Regions from separate parts of the Hominibacterium faecale genome, predicted to be linked through region 1. Evidence: riboswitches for the same ligand, from Rfam matches in the RefSeq annotation. Region 1 holds a riboswitch; each other region holds the start of a gene.
The links. Region 1 has a riboswitch for thiamine pyrophosphate ahead of thiT (energy-coupled thiamine transporter ThiT). Riboswitches for the same ligand answer to the same signal wherever they lie in the genome.
Positions count from the first base shown of each region.

Region 2: another riboswitch for thiamine pyrophosphate. It lies ahead of thiC (phosphomethylpyrimidine synthase ThiC); the one in region 1 lies ahead of thiT (energy-coupled thiamine transporter ThiT).
Region 3: another riboswitch for thiamine pyrophosphate. It lies ahead of LG211_RS06345 (phosphomethylpyrimidine synthase ThiC); the one in region 1 lies ahead of thiT (energy-coupled thiamine transporter ThiT).

Region 1 covers NZ_JAJAGH010000004.1:40,434-48,470, forward strand. The annotation lists gene LG211_RS05065 (GDSL-type esterase/lipase family protein) at 1-456, opposite strand, end outside; gene LG211_RS05070 (AEC family transporter) at 466-1,392, opposite strand; TPP riboswitch at 1,518-1,621, shown strand; gene thiT (energy-coupled thiamine transporter ThiT) at 1,691-2,326, shown strand; gene LG211_RS05080 (amidohydrolase family protein) at 2,514-3,251, opposite strand; gene LG211_RS05085 (ECF transporter S component) at 3,245-3,790, opposite strand; gene LG211_RS05090 (thiamine diphosphokinase) at 4,090-4,713, opposite strand; gene LG211_RS05095 (NifU family protein) at 4,940-5,212, shown strand; gene LG211_RS05100 (4-hydroxyphenylacetate 3-hydroxylase family protein) at 5,338-6,810, shown strand; gene LG211_RS05105 (hypothetical protein) at 7,003-7,266, shown strand; gene LG211_RS05110 (acetyl-CoA hydrolase/transferase family protein) at 7,308-8,037, shown strand, end outside.
Region 2 covers NZ_JAJAGH010000005.1:256,961-264,997, reverse strand. The annotation lists gene LG211_RS06375 (LPXTG cell wall anchor domain-containing protein) at 1-2,974, shown strand, start outside; gene thiD (bifunctional hydroxymethylpyrimidine kinase/phosphomethylpyrimidine kinase) at 3,431-4,210, opposite strand; gene thiE (thiamine phosphate synthase) at 4,207-4,848, opposite strand; gene thiM (hydroxyethylthiazole kinase) at 4,835-5,656, opposite strand; gene thiC (phosphomethylpyrimidine synthase ThiC) at 5,672-6,982, opposite strand; TPP riboswitch at 7,050-7,159, opposite strand; gene LG211_RS06350 (cation-translocating P-type ATPase) at 7,521-8,037, shown strand, end outside.
Region 3 covers NZ_JAJAGH010000005.1:248,005-256,041, forward strand. The annotation lists gene LG211_RS06320 (molybdopterin-dependent oxidoreductase) at 1-1,383, shown strand, start outside; gene LG211_RS06325 (pyridine nucleotide-disulfide oxidoreductase/dicluster-binding protein) at 1,473-3,776, shown strand; gene LG211_RS06330 (DVU_1557 family redox protein) at 3,745-3,939, shown strand; gene LG211_RS06335 (MarR family winged helix-turn-helix transcriptional regulator) at 4,202-4,633, shown strand; gene LG211_RS06340 (MDR family MFS transporter) at 4,626-6,041, shown strand; TPP riboswitch at 6,167-6,276, shown strand; partial or broken gene LG211_RS06345 (phosphomethylpyrimidine synthase ThiC) at 6,314-6,667, shown strand; gene LG211_RS06350 (cation-translocating P-type ATPase) at 6,819-8,037, opposite strand, start outside.

The DNA.
Region 1 (8,037 bases):
TTCTCCGTAAAAATCCACATGAAACAGATCGAAGGCGTTTGCAAAGGAAAGCAGCCAATTTCGTAAAGCTAAATAACGGTCTTTTACCAGGTCGAAGTCCGTTAGCTCCGGCCAGCCGGCTCTTGCTGCATCCGGATCAAAAGGGGGAGCCGTGCAGACAACCGGGATCATATTATTGTGGAACGCCTGATGAACCATGGCAAAGTAATTGGCCTGGGGTACTGTTTCCGAAACGCCGGAGATCAGATCGTTGAAACCTCCTGTGATGAACAGGTAGTTGGGCTTTTCATGTACGGCATCGGAACAGAAGCGGGCCAGCATTCCGCCGGTGGTATCACCACTGATGCCCTTATTGATAAAGGTGCTGCAGGGTGTGTTCAAAAGATATACCCAGTTTTCGTCCCGGTTGACGCCGAATCCCTGGGTAAAACTGTCGCCTAAACAAACGGTACGCATAAAAACCTCCTAAAGTAAAATACTTGCATAAACGGGTATGGTGATCAGGCTGACCAGAGTGGACAAGCTGACCAGGTTGGATGCATATTCGCCTTCCACATCATAAAATTGTGCCAGAATGGCCGTCTGAGCGTGGCAGGGAAGGGAAGCGCACAATATAAATACATGAAGCGGCAGACCGCTGATGCCAGCCAAGGTGAAAGCGCCCCAGGCCAGCAGAGGACTGATGATAAACTTACCGGCCAGAATCAGCAGCTGATCGATGGTGATCTTAGCCATGCCCTTTGACAAAGAGAGCGCCAGATTGGCCCCGATTACCAGCAGGGAAAGTGGTACGCACAGATCCCCCAGATAGGAGAGGGCCGTTTCAAAAATAACCGGCAGCTTCAGCTCAAATCCGGCCAGCAGGCAGCCGATCATCACGCCAATCAGGCCGGGGATGAAAATACGCCGAACGGAAAACGCCTTGAGGCTGGTCTGGTCCGAAGCCTGTGAAAGGGTCCAGGCCCCCAGGCTCCAGAAAAGCACAATCGTAACCAAATAAAAGGTGAATAAATAAGGCAGTCCGTCATGTCCAAAGATGATATTGATAATAGGCAGCCCGATAAACATGGAATTGTTGAAGGTAAAGGTAGTGTCAAAGACGGCTTTCTTCTTTTGGGGCAGGTTCATCAGACTCGAAAGCACTCTGCCCAGAAGATGCAAGAACAGCAAGCATGCTGTGATGATCAGCAGGTTGATCACGGATGAAGCCAGCATCTGAGGCGTAAACCGGTTTTCAATGCTGACTACGGCCAGGGCCGGCGCTGCAATTTGAACAACGACCGTCGAAAACACTTGATTGGTATTATCCGGCCACTTCTTTGTCTTTGTAAAATAAAAGCCTACTCCCAGCAAAAGAAATACTACCAGGACGCTTATGATTCCATTTATCAAAACGGTTACCTCTCTTTTTTGGTAAATCCATTATAGCCTTAGTTGGCGCACCAAATCAAGAGCGGGGAGCAAACATTGTATCATTGACAACGAAGGAAAGTCAGGCGTATAATAATAAAAACTTAACAAAATGCTAGGGGAGCTTTGGCTGAGAGGAGCCGCATGGGCGGCCATACCCTCAAGACCTGATCCGGATAATGCCGGCGCAGGCAAGCAATTTATTTCCGATTCCGGAAGAAATTTATTTCCGATTTGGAACAATTCTCAGTTCCCCTCCTGATGAAAAGGAGGATTTTTTATGTCATTACAAACATTTTTTGAGTCTGTTTCAGGCCAAGCAGCGGCGATCGCAATTATCGTTTTATTGTTTGCAGGGATTTTGATTTCCGGCAAAGGGAAAAAACCGGATACCAAAGCGATGGTGGCCTCTGCGCTTTTAGTGGCATTGGCCGTGGTCCTAAAACAGGTAAAGCTGTTTCCCATGCCTCAGGGCGGCGATGTGTCGGCCTTCGGCATGCTGCCGATCGCTCTGTGCGCCTACTTTTTCGGCGTTCGAAGGGGTGTGATGGCTGGGATGTGTGTGGGGCTAGTGGATTTGATTTTCAGCCCCTATGTCATTCACCCTGTGCAGCTATTACTGGATTATCCACTGGCTTTTGGCGCCATCGGCCTTGCCGGTATTCTGCGAAACAAAAAGGGCGGCCTGATCGGAGGATATCTGCTGGGTGTGCTGGGACGTTACATATGCTCCGCGCTTTCAGGCATTATCTTTTTCGGCGCGTATGTGCCGGAGGGGTTCAATGCGGTAACCTGGTCCTGCTGGTATAATTTCGCCTATCTGGGAGCGGAAGCGGCTATCACCGTAGCCTTACTGGCCATACCGCCGTTGAGACGAAGCCTGCAGGGCTTGAAAAAACAGTTCTTGTTAAGCTAATGAAATTTTGGAAGTAAAAAAAGTGTGCATGACGGGAGCATAGCTCCCTATGCACACATGTCGGCCGCAGGGGCCGACGCTTCGCAATGTACTTTCTTTGAAACTCCGTCAATATCGATTGCATCGATATTTCCTGCGTTATAAAAAGGCGGGGCTATCGCGCGGCCCCGCATCTCAGAAAGTGTTTTTATAGTTTTAATAATTTTTTAGCATTGTTGTAAAAGACATCTTCCAGCTGCTTGTCGGAAAGTCCGCTGACAATCGTTCGCTGCATTTCCACGGTAGGATGGTGGAAGGGCGCGTCCAGTCCCCACATAATGCGACTGCTTCCGACTTTTTCATAGCCTTCTTTGATCTTGGTATGCATGGGCATCCCGGAGGTTTCCAGATACAGGTTGGAATACTTTTTCGCCATATCGATGGCCGACTGGACATACATGCCGTTGCCGTGTCCCATATGGATCATGACTATGGGCAGATCGGGATAAAAATCCGCTAGCTGTGCTACGCTCCAGGGCAGGGAATAAGGCGGGTGTCCGGTGTGGATCATAAGGGGAATCTCCAGCTCCATAGCCAGCTCAGCGATGGGAAATACGCATTCGTCGTTGGGCAGATAGCTGTGCATCAGAGGGTGCAGTTTGATCGCTTTAAAGCCATGGTTTGCAACAGCATCCCTGATTTGTCCCAGAGGATCTGTATCGTTTGGATTTACCCAGGCAGCGCCGACAAAGCGGTCGGGATACTTGTCCACCGCGTCCAGGCTTTCTTTGATGGGATATGTACAAATAACGGTTTTTTCCACGTTATATTCATCCATTTGCGCAATCAGCTCTTCCGGTGTGATTCCAACATCCGACCAGCCACCGAAATATCCGATATGGCTGTGGGCATCGATTTTCTTAAAGCTTTTCATACGTTCTAACATGTTTCTGCTCCTTTTCCGTCCGTGGTGTAAATAAAATGCCTTTTGAGGCTGGTTTTCTGCAGCGCTTCTGTGATTACGAAAGCGATGATAATGCCGGAAACCGCCTGGAATGTCAGCCCGGGAACAGCGGCAATGGCAGCAGCTTTCCCAAAGAGCGCGTACCAGAAAATGACGTAACCGATTCCCTGGGTCAATCCGCCGGTCACGGCTGCCACGATCCACAAGCTTCTTCCTTTCAGCCCAAAGACATGGTGCTTGATCATCGCGCCCATCACCAGAGCCATTAAGACTTTACAAATCAGCGTTGGGAGAGCCCAAATCGTGTATCCGCTGACAATATCAGCAATGGCCGCACCCAGCCCGCCGGCCGCGGCGCCCCGCTTGCCGCCCAGCATGAGGACGGAAAGGAAGATCATGGAATCTCCGATATGGGCATAACCGAAGGGCCCCGGAAACTTAATAATGAATACGCCGAAGAAGACAATCGCGATGAACAGCGCTGTCTCGCACAAATTTTTTACTCGTTCTGTTTGTCTCATTTTTTTCCTCCAAGTTCTTTTCTGTTAACAGCATACTACTGGTCTGTATTTATGAAAAGAGACAAAAATGAGAATTTTTATAAGAACAGATTTGAAAAATAAAAGGGAGGATGGCAGGCCTGAAATCTTCAAATGTCCGCATTTTTGTTTCGTTTGACAAAATTCGACCTCTGAAAGCTTAAAAAAATGCACTAATTTCGACAAAAGCCGCGAAACTAGTGCAATCCCAGACAACCGTACAGGCCCTCCGTACAATTCCTTAAATACAGTTTTCAGCTATTCATACAATACAGATGCTGCTAATCTTCAGAAAGTACAATTAATAGAGTTCCAGTTTGTACGGATATACGGACCGTGTCTTCCTGATATTCATTGCTGACCCCCAGGGGGAAGGTTCGGGAGAGCGTATAATCCGTCAAAGGATATTTGGCTCCGGAAATCGTGACGCCTTCACACACATCAGACAAGGCGAACAAAGACACATGCTGCCCCTGTTTTTTCGACAATTCAAGACCCCCGTTTTTCAAGACTGTACAGTAATTCTTCTTGTCTTTTATAGCAATGCGTTCCACCTGATCGACAGCACCGGCCATGAGCTGAATGTTGGCGATTGCGTGGTCGAAACGGCCGCCGATGCCGCCGATGATTAGGATGTCCCGGTATCCCAGATCGAGAGCGGCTTGGAGACAAAGACCTGTATCCGTGTCATCCTTTTCTGAGGGGAAAGTGACAATTTCCACTCCAGGTTGAATGCGTTCCGTAAGAGAGTCGAAATCACCCATCAAAAAATTCGGGACAAGACCGGCTTTACTCGCGTGGTTGTAGCCTCCGTCAGCACAGATTACGAATCCCGGCTGCTCATTGCTGAGTAGTTGGCGGAGTTCACCTTCTATATAAGAAGTAATAATGATACATTTTTTCATAATTGAGATACCCTGATTCTTATTTTAAATAATCTGAAAATAACGAACAAATTCATTATAGCACAAAACGAAAAAGCTTTTCCAAAAAATAATTGTAAAAACGCAACAAAAATCCTAAAATAAGACAAACTTTTAGCTATTATCCACTTGAAAAAAGAACGAGATAGGGATATAATCAATAAAGCGATATGCGAATTGAAATGACAAAATTCGAGGTGATAAAAAAGTGGAAGAACAAATTCAAAAAGTTCTAAAAGAAAAAGTTGATCCGGTGCTGGCAGCCCATTATGGCGGGGCAAAGCTCACCGGATTTGAGAATAATATCGCAAAAGTGAGACTGACGGGGGCATGCGCTTCCTGTCCATCCGCTCAATACACGATTGAAGATGTGGTAAAAAGTATTGTGATGGAAAATTGCGAGGGAGTCGAAGATGTGATTCTTGACACATCTGTCAGTGAAGACTTGATCGACATGGCGAAAAAACTTTTGCGGAAATAATTGGCATGTTAACAAATGCATTTCGGTTGGTATAAGAATTGCATAAGTTATAAACGGTTAATGCTGGGGGACATGCTGGAATTGTCCTGCATGGAACCTAAGAATAAAAAAGGAGTGATTTTATTATGCTTATGACAGGAGAACAGTACATTGAAAGCTTAAGAAAGCTGAAGACCAGAGTTTACATGTTTGGTGAAGAGATCGAAAATTGGGTGGATCATCCAATCATCCGGCCTTCCATCAACTGTGTAGCAGTGACTTATGATCTGGCTCAGGATCCGCAGTATGCTGACCTGATGACTGCTAAGTCCAGCCTCACTGGCGAAACGATCAACAGATTCGCACATCTTCACCAGAGCGCAGATGACCTGAGAAAAAAGGTTAAGATGCAGAGACTGCTCGGACAGAAGACTGCTTCCTGTTTCCAGAGATGCGTAGGTATGGACGCTTTCAATGCTGTATTCTCAACAACATTTGAAACAGATAAAAAATATGGTACAAACTACCACGAAAACTTCAAAAACTTCCTGATCGAGGTTCAGAAGAACGACTGGATCGTAGACGGAGCCATGACTGACCCGAAGGGCGACAGAGGACTTCCGCCTCACAAGCAGAAGGACGCTGACCTGTTCGTACATATCGTTGAAAGAAGAGATGACGGTATCGTAGTAAGCGGAGCTAAGACTCACCAGACTGGTTCCATCAACTCTCACTGGCATATCATCATGCCTACACAGGCTATGAAAGAAGAGGACAAAGACTTCGCAGTATCCTTCGCATGTCCGTCCGATGCTGAAGGCATGTACATGATCTACGGAAGACAGTCCTGCGACACCAGAAAATTAGAAGAAGGCGCTGATGTAGACCTGGGTAACGCAAAATACGGCGGACAGGAAGCATTAGTAGTATTCGACAACGTATTCATTCCGAATAAGTACATCTTCCAGGCTGGCGAATATGACTTCGCGGGTATGATGGTAGAACGGTTCGCCGGATACCACAGACAGTCTTACGGCGGATGTAAAGTCGGCGTAGGCGATGTTGTAATCGGCGCTGCTGCTCTGGCTGCTGAATACAATGGAGCTCAGAAAGCTTCTCACGTTAAAGATAAGCTGATTGAAATGACTCACCTGAACGAAACTCTGTACTGCTGCGGTATCGCTTGCTCCGCAGAAGGTTATGCAACAGAAGCTGGCAACTATCAGATCGACCTGCTGCTGGCAAACGTATGTAAGCAGAACGTAACCAGATTCCCTTACGAGATCGTAAGACTGGCTGAAGATATTGCCGGCGGCCTGATGGTAACAATGCCATCCGAAGCTGACTTCAAGTCCGACCTGAAGGTAGGAAGAAACGGCGAAACAATCGGCGAAATCTGCAACAAGTTCTTTGCTGCATCACCTGCATGCACAACTGAAGAAAGAATGAGAGTATTAAGATTCTTAGAAAACATTTGCTTAGGAGCTGCTGCTGTTGGATACAGAACAGAATCCATGCACGGCGCAGGATCCCCGCAGGCTCAGAGAATCATGATTTCCCGTCAGGGCAACATTGAAGGTAAGAAAGAATTAGCAAAAGCTATTGCCGGAATTAAATAACCTGCGGTAGTAACAAAAATGATAATAGGCCGCTGTGGGCATCATACCGTAGCGGCTTATTTTTTAACGATATCGGGCAGGAAAAATTTGACGCCTGCGCGTTTCCGGACGGCCGGGCTGCCCAGTAATGCAGCGCGTGCGGATGGAAGCGGCGGCGCATAAAATAATTGACGACAAAAGGAGTTATGGCAAATGAAGTGCGGAGTAAGGTTTTGCGGTGGGTGTAACCCAAGATATGACCGGGGCAAAGCTCTTGAAGAAATAAAAGAACAGCTGAAAGATATTGATTTCGTTCATGCTGCGGAGGGTGAACTGCACGATTTGCTGCTGGTCATCGGCGGATGCACCAACTGCTGTGCGTCTTTTGATCAGTTCAAGACAAAATTAGGTGTCCTGAAAATGTGGGATAAGACCCATATTGAACGGATCTGCGATGAAATCGAAAAAAAAAATTAGAATTAGAAAAAAGTTAATGTTTAAACGGAGGATGCAAAACTATGGACTGGAAAGAAATTTATGAAAGCAGAAAATGCTCTGCTGATGAGGCGATGAAACTGATTCAGTCAGGCGACCGTGTTCTGTTTGCTCATGCTGTTGCCGAACCTCAGATTTTGGTAGACGCAATGGTTGCGAACAAGCACCTTTATAAGGATATCACGGTATCTCACATGGTTACACTGGGCAAGGGCGAATATTCCCTGCCGGAAAACCACGACGTATTCACATTCGAAGGCTGGTTTACAAGCCCGAGCACGAGAAAATCCATTTCTCAGGGTCATGGTGAATTCGTTCCGGTATTCTTCCATGAAGTGCCGAAATACATAAGACAGGACATTTTCCATGAAGATGTACTGCTGGTTTCCGTATCAAAACCGGACGAACACGGATTCTGCTGCGTAGGCGTTTCTTCCGACTACACGATGCAGGCGATCAAATCCTGCAGAACAGTTTTAGCAGAAGTAAACGATCAGGTTCCGGTTGTATTCGGCGATACATTCGTACATGTAAGCGAAATCGATGCGTTTGTTGAAAATTCACATCCGCTCTTCGAAAGCAAGCCGGCGAAAATTGGACCGGTTGAAGAAGCGATCGGCAAGAACTGCGCATCCCTCATTGAGGATGGAGCAACTCTGCAGCTGGGTATCGGAGCCATTCCGGATGCCGTACTTTCTCAGCTGGGCGAAAAGAAACACCTGGGTATCCACTCAGAAATGATCGCTGACGGCG
Region 2 (8,037 bases), on a different contig from region 1:
GAAACATTCCAAAGAAGGCATAAAAGACGGCTTTACCCTGTACTTTAACACAAATATAGCGGATAAGAGCAAATCTTTCCTTCCGGCAGCCGGCAAGGCGTATGATGTGCGCATTACCGGCTATACAAAGGTGATTGGAACGGAAAACGGGGCTCGTCGAAACAATGCCCGCATCACATCCGGAACTGCGAGCGATTTTGACTATGAAGACTATTCCATCAATATGAAAATGACCGGCTCTAAAGCTAAGGCACAGTTTGCGGATGGGAAAATTCTCTGGAACGTTAAATTTAACGGCCATTACGCTTCCATGGAGGAAGGGGATGTAATTGTAAAAGATACTTTTTCCGATAACCAAGAATTCGATGACAATTATACTGTGGTTCTGACAGAGAACGGCACGTCGATGAATCGAACGATCAAAGTAACAAAAGATACCAGCGACAAGAAAAATTGCACCTACCGGTTCAACCTGGGAAAACTGGATAACAATAAACAATATGTCCTGAAGTACCAGACCAAGGTGAAAAGCGACGTTTTCACAGCATCAGGGATCAAGACCTTTAAAAATACGGCATGGATATCGATTGATGGGGAAGAAAAGCTCGAGGTAAAGAATTCCTTTGATGTGAACAATGATATTGTTTCCAAGAAAATTACAACGCAGCCGGAGCGCAAAAACCAGTATAAAGCCGGATTTACGATTCAGGTAAATCCAAATGGTGCTTTACTCAACTCCAACTCGGCTGCGGAGCCAGAAGATTATGTAATTGCGGACACCTATAGTAAAACAATGGCAATCGATTTGGATTCCATTAGTATTATCCGAGACGACGCAGAGAAACTGAAAAATGACGAGTATACAGTAGCAATCGATACCAGCGGAAAAGAAAATAAGCTGGAGATTAGGATTCCAAAGGCGGACGGACACAAGTATACGATTAAATACAATGCAGCGATACAGGGAGAAATTGGCGAAACCATAGAATACTCCAACACTGCAAAACTAACAGTCAATAAAGAGATCGATGAAGGTGATGTTTCAGATAAGGTGCTTATCAAGGAGCAGGCATCAGATGCTGGAGCCAGCGGAAGCTTGCTGAACATCAATGTGCATAAGCGCGATCGTGCGAATTCGTTAAAATCGTTGCAGGGCGCAGAGTTCCAGCTTTATAAAGACCAAGTATCCGAGAAAAATCTTTTGGGAACAGAAGTAACAGGCGCAGACGGAATTGCTGTCTTTGGGCAGGATACAAACGGAAAGACCAACCTCACCAGTGAGGGCAAGGATTACTATTTGGAAGCAGGGGTAAAATATATCCTTAAAGAAAGTGCTGCGCCAGATGGGTATGCATTGGATTCCAGCGAGACCGTGTTCCAGATCCGCGATAAAGGAACGGCACTGCTTGATCCGGAAAAAATCGATCCTTATAATATGGGCGCCATCATCGACCGCTTTAATGATAAGTATAATTTTAATTTAAAGAAAATCGCGAGTGAAACAGGCAATGCTTTGTCTGGTGCGGAATTCACCCTTTACACAGACAAGGAGTGTAAAGGCGACGGCACGACAGTCACCGGCAATAAGGATGGAATATTCACCTTTAAGGGGCTGAAGCCGGGCACCTATTATCTGAAAGAAACCAAGGTCCCCAAGGGATATTATGATTCAGGCAAGGTCTACAAAGTTGAAATTGACCGAAACGGCGATGCGGCCATCGACGGCGAAGCGGTAAACAGCCAGGATCGAACTTATGAAATTACCAATACACTGGCCGGCAGCATCCGGGTAACCAAGGAAGTAAAAGAAGACGGTGTTGGCGTGAACAGCTATGAAACCTTCTATACGGCTTTATTCAGCGACAGCGATCTGAAGGATCGGGTCAGCCAAGTGAAGGCCCTGGAGATGAACGGCAACCAATCTTCCACGGCAACCTTCGACAATTTAAAAGTAAATGAAACCTATTACGTTGCCGAAACCGACAAAGATGGAACGGCCTATTCAGACCAGGATAACAGCGATCAATGGGCAATCGCCTATGACAACCAGGTCGTAACTTTAGACCCGGCCAACCTGACCGCTGAAAGCAAGATTACCAACAGCTTTTACTCACAGTATTACTGGGCGGGATCCATCGATGTTACAAAACGGGTGACCCTGGATGGCAAGGACTTTGAGACCAACAGCATTTTCTATGCAGGCCTTTATACCGATGAGGACTGCACACAGCAGGTGGGTGATATCAAACCACTGGTTATGAATGGGAAATCCAGTACCACAGTGACCTTCTCCGATTTGAGCATCAATCAAACCTATTATGTAGCGGAAACCGATGCTGAGGGAAAGGTGATTACCAATGCCCAGGAGCAGCTGGGCTGCAAGATGAGCATCGATCAAAACACCTTTACTCTGACCGAAGCGAATACGGAAGGAAAAGCGGTGATCACCAATGACTTCCACGATGAAGAACAGTTCTATTACGGTGGACAGATTACAATCAATAAGACGACCACCTTCAAGGGAAAGGCATATGAGACAAACGAAGTGTTCTATGTGGCGCTTTTTGCAGATCAGGCCCACAAAGAACGAGTGACTGATGTCAAGGCCCTGGAGATGAACGGCAAGACTGCCGCTAAAGTCAGCTTTGAAAATCTGGCTTATGGAACCTACTATCTGGCCGAAACCGATCAAAGCGGCAATGCTCTGACGGATTTGGAAGCTGCGGAATTGGGCTTCACCAATGTGCTGGATGAAGAAATCAAGCTGGATGTGGATGCGGCTGAGATCGAGCTGGAGAATCAGATGACCGAAGAATATGTAACAAAAAATGGTGATGATGCGGATAACCCCAAAGGCACAGCGACTCAGACCGGAGATGACAGCAACATGACGCTGCTGATCCTGGGGATGTTGATCGCGCTCACTGCAATGGGAATCGTACTCATCACCAGCAGAAGGCGGAAGAATTCTTAATAGATACGGTAGATAACAATGGGGCTGCCGCATTGGTGCGACAGCCTTTTTTTCGATCCATTTTGTGAACGATTGGAAACACGAAACATTCGGGGAGGCGCTGCTCTGCCATTCTGGAGCTGAAGGAACGGGCCCTTCGGGCCCGGATTAATAGAAGGTGAAAAGTAAAATGATCGCTCCAGCTTGTTTTGGTCTAAGTTTGCGATGAATTTTCATCGTGGGAAAAGAAAAAAAGCTAGAAAAGCGATAATTTCTTGCTCTCTTTAGGTGGATTAGCAGCGAAAAAGGCCTAAAATCATCGCTGGGAAGGCTGCCAGACACAGATCGCGATGATTTGCTCCCGACCTCGACTCCCGGCCTCTTTCCCCGAACCCCGAGCCTCCGAGAACAGGACGCTTCATTATGGTAAACCAAAATGGCGGCGCTACTGTCATAATAAGCTGCCTCTGGCAGCCTTTACAGCTTATATACGTGATTGAGAGGACCAGGTCCTTTTCCCAGATCCAGGCCGTCACGCAGCGCGCCTGAAAGATAAGCTTTCGCCTGCTCCACACTTTTGTTCAAAGAATGGCCGGCAGCCATATTACAGGCGATAGCCGAAGACAGAGTACAGCCGGTGCCGTGGGTGTTGGGATTGTCGATCCGATCCTCTTCATACCAGAAAGCTGTTCCTTCTGCATAAAGGAGATCGGCGGCAGTCCCCGGCAAGTGGCCGCCTTTGATCAGAACTGCCATATGCAGATCATCAGCAATGCGCGCCGCTGCCTTCAGCATATCCGGTTTTCTTGCGATGGAAAACCCACAGAGTACCTCTGCTTCGGGAATGTTGGGCGTTACCAGCGTTCCAAGGGGAAGGAGCTTTGCGATCAGAACTTCCACCGCATCCTCTGAGAGAAGGCGGCTGCCGCTGGTGGAGATCATGACCGGGTCAATAACGATGTTTTGCGCCTGATATTCTTCCAGCTTTTCGCTGATAGCCTCAATGATCCCGGCGGCGGAAACCATGCCGATTTTTACGGCGTCGGGAAGGATATCGGTAAAAATCGCATCCAGCTGCTGACGGACAAACTGCGGGTCAGCGTCCATGATCCCGTAGACACCGGTGGTATTTTGTGCAGTCAGCGATGTGATCGCGCTCATGGCATACATCTTGTGAGCAGTAATGGTTTTAATATCTGCCTGAATACCGGCTCCTCCGCTGCAATCGGAGCCGGCTATGGTCAATACTTTTTTCATTTTGCGATCATCTCCTGCGACAGCCTGCGAAGATCTCTGCAAGTCTGTTCAATATCCGAGCTGGAAAAAATAGCCGAAACCACAGCCACGCCGTCGATTCCCGTTCCCGAGAGCCTGCGAATATTTTCCCTGGTGATGCCGCCGATGGCACAGATGGGAATGGAAACTGCCTGGCGAATAGCTTTTACTGTATCATGGCTGACCGGATTGGCATCTTTTTTTGTAGAAGTATCAAAGACAGCTCCCACGCCCAGATAGTCGGCGCCGTTTTTTTCCGCCAGAACGGCCTGCTCCACAGTCTGAGCGGAAACGCCCAGGAGCCGGTCATCTCCGATCAATTCCCGAACTGCGCCGGCCTGCATATCATGCTGACCCACATGAACGCCGTCAGCGCCGCATTTGACGGCAAGCGGCGCATTATCGTTGATAATAAAGGGAACGTGATACTGATGGCACAAGGTTTTTATTTTTACCGCTTCATCCAAAAAAGCATCCTCCGGCAGATCCTTTTCCCGCAGCTGCACACAAGTGACGCCGCCTTTGAGAGCCGCCTCCACCTGCTCATAGAGCGTTTGGCGGCCGGTCCAGGAGCGGTCGGTTACCGCATACAGGAGCATGGTTTTTTTATCGCACTTCATAGTTGGCACCCCTTTCTAACTCATCGCCGCTCAGGCAGTATACCGCATCGATGAGACGGCTGCGAAATGTACCGCTGCCTTCTCCTTCTTTCAGATGGGAATAGGCGATTTCGCCGCACAGACCCATGGCGCAGACGGCCGCCGCTGCCGCCGCAAGAGGCGTATCCCGATTGGCGGTCAGGTAAGCCGCCATCATGGCAGAGAGCATACAGCCGCTGCCAGTGATCCGGCTCAACATGGGATGACCGTTTCTGATAATGAAAGCTTGCTGCCGGTCGCAGACCAAATCAATGACCCCGGTGATGGTGATAACAGCGCCGGTCCGGGCAGAAAAATCCTGAGCAAAACGGATAGACTCATCCAGGTTGTCCTCGGTGATGGCATCGGCCAAATCGGCGTCAACTCCCCTGGTAGTGGCAGAACCCAGAGACAGAGCTTTGATCTCAGATACATTGCCGCGAATGGCAGTAAACGAGACTTGATCCAGCAGCTGTCCGGCCGTTTGGGTCCGCAGAGGTGAAGCCCCCGCGCCCACCGGATCCAGCAGCACCGGGCGGCCGCATTGATTGGCTTTCTTGCCTGCTGCCAGCATAGCCGGAATGGTGGATTGGTTCAAGGTTCCGATATTGATGTTCAATCCGCCGCAGATGGAGGTAATATCAGCGGCTTCCGCCGGATCGTCGGCCATAATGGGCGAACCGCCGCAGGCCAGCAGGATATTGGCGCAGTCGTTAACGGTTACATAGTTGGTAATATTATGTACAAGCGGCGCTTGGCTGCGTACATTTTCCAATTGTTCCTTTAGCATAAAGCAGCCCCTTTCCTATTCATCAAAGATGGAAACAAGTTCGCCATCCAGGATACGGTTCATATTTTTCACTGCGCAGAAGTTTCCGCACATGGTGCAGGTGTCCTCCTTTTCAGGAGAGGAGGAAGCGCGGTATTCTTTGGCCTTAACCGGATCGATGGCCAGGTCGAACATCTTGTCCCAATCCAGATCTTTTCTCGCCTGGCTCATTTGGTTGTCCCAATCCATAGCCCCGGGGATCCCTTTGGCAATGTCCGCAGAATGGGCGGCGATCCTGGCGGCAATGATTCCTTCTTTCACATCCTCCAGGGTGGGCAGCCGCAGGTGCTCCGCAGGAGTGACGTAACAGAGGAAAGCCGCGCCGCTGGCAGCTGCCAGCGCGCCTCCGATGGCAGAAGTGATGTGGTCATAGCCGGGAGCGACGTCGGTGACAATGGGCCCAAGCACATAGAAGGGCGCGCCATGGCACAATGTTTTTTGGATTTCCATATTGGCCGCGATTTGGTTCAGGGGCATGTGTCCGGGTCCCTCGATCATGATCTGCACATCCTTTTCCCAGGCCCGCAGGGTCAGCTCACCCAAGGCAATCAGCTCCTCGATCTGGCTGGCATCAGTACCGTCTGCCAGGCAGCCGGGCCTGCAGGCATCTCCCAGACTTAGGGTGATGTCGTACTCCCTGCAAATGTCCAAAAGCTCATCAAAACGTTCATAAAAGGGATTCTCCTTGCCGGTCATTTCCATCCAGGCAAAGATGATGGAGCCGCCTCGGGACACGATATTGGTCAGCCTCTTATTGCGCTTGAATTTATGCGCGGTTTCTTTGTTGATGCCGCAGTGAATGGTCAGAAAATCTACGCCGTCTTCTGCGTGCATACGGGCAATATCCAGCCACTCTTCAGTAGTGATCTCAATGAGAGGCTTATGATAATAGACCACGGCATCGTAAATGGGAACCGTTCCAATCATAGCCGGGCACGTTTCCGTCAAGCGGCGGCGGAACTTACGGGTATCCCCATAGGAACTCAGGTCCATGATCGCTTCTGCGCCCATGTCCACCGCGCTCTGTACTTTGGCTAATTCCATGTCCAGGTCGGTCATATCCCGGGATGTTCCCAGATTGACATTAATCTTCGTTTTCAGAGAAGAACCCAATCCGCTGGGAGATATGGCTTTATGGCGCTTGTTGCAGGGGATAATGGCCTTGCCCTCACTCATCAGCTTCATCAGCTGCTCGGCGGGAATGCCCTCCTTTTCAGCGACAATTTCCATTTCTCTGGTGAGAATGCCCTTGCGTGCGGCATCCATCTGCGTCGTGTAATGTTTCATATTAACTTCCTTTCCTTTCAGGGCAAGAAAAAACGGAGAACCCTGACTTTGGTATTCTCCGTAATGAAAACATAATCTTGCTTCTTCCTACGTTGGCATTACCCAAATCAGGTTTGAAGGGTCGAAGTTCGATTACTTCCTCTCAGCCTGCTTATACAAGCTCCCCTGAAATATTTCCTGTATTATATTATAAGAAAGGAGGGCTGTCAATCCATTTGCCACTGCTTTTTAATTAATAAAAAAGAATTGTGAATCTATTGTGAATTTTCCAAGAAGGGCCTTGACGCAGGCAGCCGTTTTTCATATAATGAAGCTCAACTATTTTGAAGAAAGGAACCACCATGGACGACACCGATAGCAGCGACGCTGACCGATGTTACATTTCTAAAATAATAAAATCATTCATATGAAAAGAAAGGCATAACCTGCGCCTGTTTTACGGCGGTTCAGGCTGTGTCTTTTTGTGTTTCTGCTGATCAACGCCGGACGGCGTATCAGATAAATTATTTTTTATTAATGAAAGGAGTGATATTTCCTTATGGATCATCACAAACAGAAGCCTTGGCACGCGCAAACCATCTGTCAGGTATTAGAGACGTTCGATACTTCACAGGAAGGTCTGAGCGATGCTGAGGCGTTACAGAGATTAAACAAAAACGGGCGCAATGAATTGCGCGCAAAACCCCCGAAAAGCTTTGGTCAGATGCTGAAGGCGCAGATTGTCGATCCGATGATTTTGATTCTCATCGGTGCGGCCATATTTTCTGCGATTCTTGAGCAGTGGACCGAAGCCATCGTCATTTTTTCCATCGTCGTGATCAACGCATTGATTGGTATCGTACAGGAGAAAAAAGCCCAGTCGTCGCTGGAGGCCCTGCGAAACATGAGCTCGCCTACTGCCCGGGTACTGCGCCAGGGCGAGGAAAGTATTGTTCCGGCTGCCGAGTTGGTAACAGGCGATGTGGTTTTTCTCAGCGACGGCGATCTGGTACCGGCTGATATGAGACTGATTGATTCAGCCAATCTCAAGGTCCAGGAAGCCGCCCTCACCGGCG
Region 3 (8,037 bases), on a different contig from region 1:
ATGTTCTTCCCATACAACATTCCCAACTGTCTGGGACTGACAAGAGTTGCCTGCACCAACCACAACTACGGAACTGCGTACAGAGGCTACGGATCACCACAGGCATACACAGCATCCGAGGCGCTGGTTGATATGATGGCTAAGAAGATTGGCATGGATCCGTTCGAATTCAGATATAAGAACATCGCAAGACCTGGAGATACCAACATCAACCAGTATCCTTTCCGTGAATACCCGATGGAAAAGATGATGGATATCTTAAAACCGATTTATGAGGAAGTAAAAGAAAGAGTTGCCAAAGAATCTACTCCTGAAAAGAAGAGAGGCGTAGGTATCGCATGGGGCGGATACAACGTAACAGAAGGTATCTTCGACCAGTGTACCGTTGCTCTGGAATTACTGCCCAACGGCAAATTTGCCAAATACGACACCTGGCAGGATCAGGGACAGGGCGGCGATGTAGGCGCTCTGGTTACCACTTTGGAAGCTCTCAAGCCTCTGGGTGTAACCCCTGACGACATCGTGCTGATTCAGAATGACTCCAAATTCTGTCCTGACTCCGGTGCTACCGCATCATCAAGACAGCATTACATGAACAGTAAAGCCGTTGTCATGGCTGCTGATGAACTGATGAACGCTATGAGAAAGCCGGACGGCACTTACAGAACCTATGATGAAATGGTTGCGGAAGGCATTCCGACCAAATATGAAACGCAGTACCAGAATCCGGAAGATATGACGCTGAAATATCTGGATCCGAATACAGGCGTAGGAAATCCGACTCCTGCCTTTACCTATGCTCTGCATATGGCAGAAGTTGAAGTTGACACCAAGACAGGCAAGGCTACTTGTATCGGTTACTGGTGTGTAGACGACGTTGGCGTTATCGGAAACATTGCTGCGGTTAACGGTCAGGCTTACGGCGGATTGTCCCACTGCATAGGCTTCGCTCTGACGGAAAATTATGAAGATGTCAAGAAGCACAGCAACATCGCCGGCGCAGGGATCCCGACTATCAAGGATATCCCGGACAACTTCAACCTGATCCATCACTGTACGCCGAGAAATACCAACCCGTTTGGTTCCTCCGGCGCATCCGAAGCATTCCAGTCCGCTGGACACATGGCTGTTATAAACGCCATCGACAATGCTTGCGGCGTAAGAATTTACGAAATCCCGGCTTACCCGGAAAAGATCAAGGAAGGTCTCGACAAGATCGCCAAGGGCGAAGAGGTTCTGCCTCCTAAGAAATACTTCCTGGGCTCGGATTTCTACGAAGAAATGGAATACATCAAGAACAATCCGATGGTTGACCTGTTCGAAGACATGTTCCCAGAGGATAAGAAGGAAGATTACGAGTCCATCACCAATATTCCAGACTAAACCACTTGATAAAAACAGCAAAACAATGATACAATCTTATCGGCTTAGGGGTAACCTTAAGCCGATACTTGTATGGAGAGATGATACTTATGAAGAGATATCTTAAAAACTTTGAAGACTGTATGGAAAAAGAAATTCCTTATTGCGTGGGCGACTGCCCCTTTGATATGGATATTCTAAATTTTATAGAAAAAACACGGCGGGGCGCTTTTAAAGCTGCCTTTAAGGTCTATCGCAACGCCACCGGCTTTCCCCGGATCGCCAATGCTCTTTGCGATGAACCCTGTAAAAAAGCCTGCCCGCGGAAAGACTGCGGGGGCGCCATTGAGCTGTCGCTTCTGGAAAAGGCAGCCATAGAATTTGCAAAAGACACCTCGGCTACCGACTATAACATCCCGATGAAAAAAGAGCGGGTCGCCATCGTCGGCGCCGGACTTGCGGGAATGGCAGCGCTGCTTCGCCTTTCTACGAAGAAGTATACGCTGGAGGTCTTTGAAAAGAGCGGCCGCATTGGCGGTCATCTGCACAATACCATGGATCCGAAAATTTTCATGAAGGATTTCAACGAGCAACTGGCTCATCAGGACTATGACATACATTTCAACACAGAGATCCAGGATCTTAGTGATCTGAAGGACGGAAACTTCGACGCTGTTTTTATCGCCACTGGAAAAAACGGCCCAGATTTTGGACTATTGAATGCCCGCAGTGCTTCCGGCGACCCCTTCTGTATGGAGCAGGGCGGAACCGGATATTTTGCAGGCGGCGAATTGATCGGCGATTCTCCCCTCCACGCTCTGTCCGGCGGCCTGGCTATGGGAACGGTCATTGACAATTACCTAAAAACCGGCAGCCTGTACTACCCCAGAGAAAGTAAGCGGACCCGCATGTGCCAGGGGCTGGTTCAAATTGAAGGCACATCGGAGGCTGTGGCTGCAGCCGATGGTCATTATACAAAGGAAGAGGCCATGGAGGAAGCAGCCCGCTGCGTGGAATGTCAGTGCCGGGCCTGCAAAGACCACTGCGATCTGTTGGAATTTTCCAGTAAGGGGCCGGTTCGTGTCAAGGATGAAATCATTGCCACCACTCTGGAGGGTAAGAGCGAACTGAAGGCCACTCCCGCCAGGAGGCTTATGTCCATGTGCAATCAATGTGGAATCTGTAAAGAAATCTGTCCGGAGGATATTGATCTGGACGGCCTTTTCCTGGCCGGGCGGCAGAAAATGCACAATCAGGGAAAAATGCCCTGGCCTTACCACGATTTCTGGCTTCGGGATATGGCGCAGGCTGACAGCGAAGAATCCAGTCTGGTCCGTCCACCCAAAGGCAGCAGCAAATGCGGGTATGCCCTATTCCCCGGTTGTCAGCTGGGCGCGTCGGAGCCGGAGCTGATCGTTAAAATTTACGATTCTCTGCTCAACCAGCATCCGGATACGGCCATGTTCCTCCGCTGCTGCGGAGTTCCCCAGCTTTGGGCCGGCGACCGGGCCAAATTCGACCTGGGCCTTGAGGAAATCAGAGACCAGTGGCGAAGTCTGGGAGAGCCGACCATGATTATGGGCTGTATGACCTGCCTGAAGCATTTTAAAGAATATCTTCCGGAAATACCGGTCATTTCTCTGTTTGAGATTTTGCAGGAATGGGAGATCAGCGGCGGCTGCTGCGAACAAACCTTTTGCGTCTTTGATCCCTGCTCCGCCCGCGGCGAAGCAGATGTCCGCCAGTCTGTACGGGATCTGGCCCAAGACATCGGCGTAACGCTGGAGCCTTTGCCGGACAACAATCAATACTACACTTGCTGCGGCTATGGCGGCCACGGAGCCATCGCCAATCCGGAGTATGCGGATTTTGTAGCCAAAAAGCGAATTGCTGAAAGCAAGACGCCTTACATCACCTATTGTATCAACTGCCGGGATATTTTCCTCAAGCAGGGCAAACCGGCCCATCATATTCTGGAGCTGCTCTTTGGCGAAGGCGACGGTCAGCAGCATCTGCCGACGGTTACCGAGCGTCAGGAAAACAGAAGGGTCCTCAAAAAGACACTTTTGGAATTTTTCTGGGAGGAAGAAATGGAAATCAAACAAACCGAGTACCCGATTACGGTGGAGATGTCCGAGGAAGTGAAGGCCAAGCTGGATCAGGAACGGATCCTGGAAGAGCAGGTCCTCCACACCATCGATTTCTGCCAGCGTCATAACCGGACCATTTTCAACGAAGAAACCGGTACCTTGTCCGGCTACTGCGTGATCGGCTATATGACCTATTGGGTGGAGTACAAAGTGCTCAATGAGGCGGACGGCCGGTTCGAGCTGGTCAACGCGTACGCGCACAGAACAAAGATAGAATTGGAGGCGGTCTGGAATGGCATCAAACAAGACACTGATCTGCAATAAATGCAAATGCGGCCTTGCGGAAATCGATACCCAGTTTACTTATCTGGATAAAAAGTTCCGTCACAAGGTGCTGCGGTGCCCTCAGTGCGGCCAGGTCTTTATTCCTGAAGATTTGGCCAAGGGCAAAATGGCACAGCTGGAAAAGTCTTTGGAAGAAAAATAAAGCGGTTCCCTCACAAACGTTATACGTGCTTCACGCTCATCTTCACAAGGTGAAGTCTTTCGAAGTATTGGAAATGCCAAGTATTCGATATTTTCTATACGATAGCAAAAGCTGCCTCGTCCGATTGACCGGATCCGCCAGGCAGCTTTTTAATGCACTCAAAAAACAAATTTTGTTTGACAAAAGCGGTGCTTTGTTATTATAATAGTTAGGTACCTAATTAAATGGATTGTAAGTCGAAACAAGAAACGAGGGATTATTTTTGAAACCAAATGATAAGGAAATTATCGAGCTCTTTTTTTATGTGGCAAAACTAAGCAAACATATTACTGACAATGACCATCGTTACTATATTGGACAATGGCGCTGCATGCTGCTTTTAGATTATATTGGAACAATCAATCAAAAGAAGCTGTCGGATGCTTTAAAAATCCGACCCGCTTCCTTAAGTGAACTGCTCTCCAAATTGGAAAAAAAAGGGTATATCGCCCGAATACCCTCTCAGGAAGATAAACGGAGCTTTCTCATTTCATTGACTGAATCCGGTAACAAACAAATAGCGTACTATCGCAAAAAACGAGAAGAGTCGCTAAACAGCATGTTAACGGTTCTGTCTGAGGAAGAAAAAAATCAATTTTATAAAATTCTGCTGAAATTGCAAGACTATTATAACCGAGGGAATGGTCATGAGTAATCATACAATCCTTACAAACAAAAAACGCACGCTGATTTTTGTGGATATTTTAATAACATGCATTGCCTCTTCTATGCTTGCTACGGCCCTAACAACCGCCCTTCCTCCGATTATGGCCGACTTTCACATCAGTGTAACTACAGGCCAGTGGCTGACAAGCGGATACTCCTTGGCTATGGGAATTATGATGCCTTTGACAGCCTTTCTGATTACCAGATTTCCGACGAAAAGACTGTATTTACTGGGGATACTATTCTTTATTGCCGGTTTGACTTGTTGTGTGATTGCCCGCTGGTTTCCTATTATGATGTTGGGGAGGGTCCTCCAAGCCTGCGGAAACGGGATACTTCTGTCTATGTCACAGGTAATCCTTCTGACCATTTATCCGCCGGAGAAAAGGGGTACTATCATGGGCTTATATGGCCTGTCGATCGGTGCGGCACCAGTAATTTCACCTACGTTGGCGGGAATTTTAGTTGATTCTTTCGGATGGAGAATGATCTTTTACATCTCAATCGGTATTATGCTGATCTCTCTGATTTTTGCAATCGGCGTTTTTGATAATGTTCTTGCTACTATGAAGCGAAAATTTGATGGATTCTCCTTTGTTCTCAGCGCTTTGGCTTTTGGAGGCATTACTCTGGGGATTGGCAATATAGGCAGCCGCAGCCCTACAGCCGCGCAAACCTACATGCCGCTGGTCATTGGGATCATTTCCGCAGCCTTTTTTGTTTACCGGCAGCTTCATATAAAAGAGCCTTTTTTAGAGCTGAGGATTTTAAAACAGAAACAATATGCCTTAAGTGTATTGGGAAGTATGTTGCTCTATCTGGTAATGATGGGATCATCGATTATTATTCCCCTTTATGTGCAGTCGATTATGGGTTATTCCGTGACGACCTCCGGCCTAGTAACTCTGCCCGGTTCTCTAGTAATGGCTGCGATCAGTCCTTTTGCCGGCATCATTTATGACCGGATCGGCATGAAAAAGTTATTTGTGGCAGGAGCGTTTTGTATGCTGCTCAGCAATATTGGGATGTTCTTTATTACAAAGGAAATGTCTATTTGGATCGCATCTTTTTATAATATGATGCGATGCGCCGCAATCGGCTGTTTGATGATGCCTCTGGTTACTTGGGGGATCAGCGGTATTCAGCCGGAGCTGACAGCCCACGGGACAGCATTAGTAAACTCTTTGCGGACAATTTCCGGAGCCATCGGAACTGCTGTTTTTGTAGGAATAATGACCATGGTAACCAATCATTCGATCGATCGCTATGGAGAAAATGCCGCTATACATGGACTAAATATGACCTTTTTGGCAATGTCTGCGGCAACTCTTATTTTAGTTTTCATCGCTGCATTTTTAGTAAAAGGAGGCAGAGCCCACACGGAAATCATCTCATAAATGGGATCGATTCGTGTATAATAGATGAACTATCCGTCATAATGCGTCCAATCTTGTCAATATAAAATTTTACAGTAAACAGACAAACGGATTGGCATGTGCATATTGTCTGTATTATAATACAGACAATATTTCAGGGGAGCTTGTGTAAGCAGGCTGAGAGGAAGTAATCGAACTTCGACCCTTCAAACCTGATTTGGGTAATGCCAACGTAGGAAGAAGCAAGATTATGTTTTCATTACGGAGAATACCAAAGTCAGGATTCTCCGTTAGAGTGGCTGGATATTGCCCGTATGCACGCAGAGGACGGCGTTGATTTTCTGACCATTCACTGCGGCATCAACAAAGAAACCGCGCATAAATTCAAACGCAATAAGAGGCTGACCAATATCGTGTCCCGAGGCGGCTCCATCATCTTTGCCTGGATGGAAATGACCGGCAAGGAGAATCCCTTTTATGAACGTTTTGATGAGCTTTTGGGCATTTGCAGGGAGTACGACATCACCCTGAGTCTGGGAGATGCCTGCAGACCCGGCTGGCTGGCAGACGGTGCCGATGCCAGCCAGATCGAGGAACTGATTGCCTTGGGCGAGCTGACCCTGCGTGACTGGGAAAAGGATGTGCAGAGATGTCCGAGGAAGTGAAGGCCAAGGGCAAAATGGCACAGCTGGAAAAGTCTTTGGAAGAAAAATAAGGCAGCGGGGCTGGGGCCCGCGCCTTTCACAAAATGGATCAAAACAAGGCACACCGCGCATGCGATGTGCCCTTTTTATGAATTTAACCTTTTTTCAAACGTTTTATCCCCTTTCCTGCTTCCACCTGTAAAATAGACAGCAGCGACAATCCAACGACTGCCAGCCACTGATCCCCGGTCAGCAGTGTGAGTTTGAAGGCATTTTGCAATACCGGAACAAAGAGAATCGCCAGCATAAAGGCCAAGGATACAGCGAAAGAAACGACCAGCCATGGATTGAGGCCTTCCGCCCTTACCCAGATAGGCTCGGTATTGGAACGCTGATTAAAGGCCCTCAGCATCTGAGAAAAGGCCAGCACGCAGAACGCCATTGTCTGGCCGGCCGTATGGCCGCCGCTATTTGCGCCGATCCAATAAGCAATCAGCGTCATCCCGGCCACAAAGATTCCCTGAATCACCACTCTGCGTACCAGATCCTTTTCAAACAATGTACCCGATTTCACCGGCTGGTGCTCCATGATATGTTTGCTGGCCGGATCCACGCCCAGAGCTAGAGCCGGAAGGGTCGCCGTAGCCAGATTTACCCAAAGGATATGGAGAGCCAGCAGCGGCGAATTCCAGTTGAACACGGTTGCTATGAAAAGCGCCAGAATCTCTGCGATATTTCCTACCAGCAAAAATTGAATGACCTTCTGGATATTCCGATATACGCGTCGTCCCTCCTTGATGGCATAAGCGATGGTAGTAAAGCTGTCGTCCAGAAGGATCATGTCCGATGCGTCCTTCGCCGCGTCGGTACCGGTCATTCCCATGGCTACGCCTATATCGGCCGCTTTCAGAGCCGGAGAATCGTTGACTCCATCGCCAGTCATAGCAGCAATTTCCCCGTTACGCTTCAGGGATTGGATGATACGCAGTTTATCTGCAGGTGATACACGGGCAAAGACGGAGGTGTTTTTTACTGCCTCATCCAGATCTTTATCCGTCATGGAATTGAGCTCTTCTCCGGAGAGAACCAGATCTCCGCTCCGGTAAATATCCAGCTCCCTGGCAATGGCCATGGCCGTCACCTTATGGTCACCGGTGATCATAATTGTTCGGATTCCCGCGCTGCGGCAGGTACGAACGGATTCCCTGACTTCCTGTCTCGGCGGGTCGATCATTCCTACGGCTCCCAGAAAGATCATATCAAATTCCAAGTCTTGGTCATCCTGCTCCGGGACATCATCAAGGGGCTTCTTGGCAAATCCCAGAACTCGTAGAGCTTTCTCCGACATGGATAAACAGAGTCCAGATACCTTT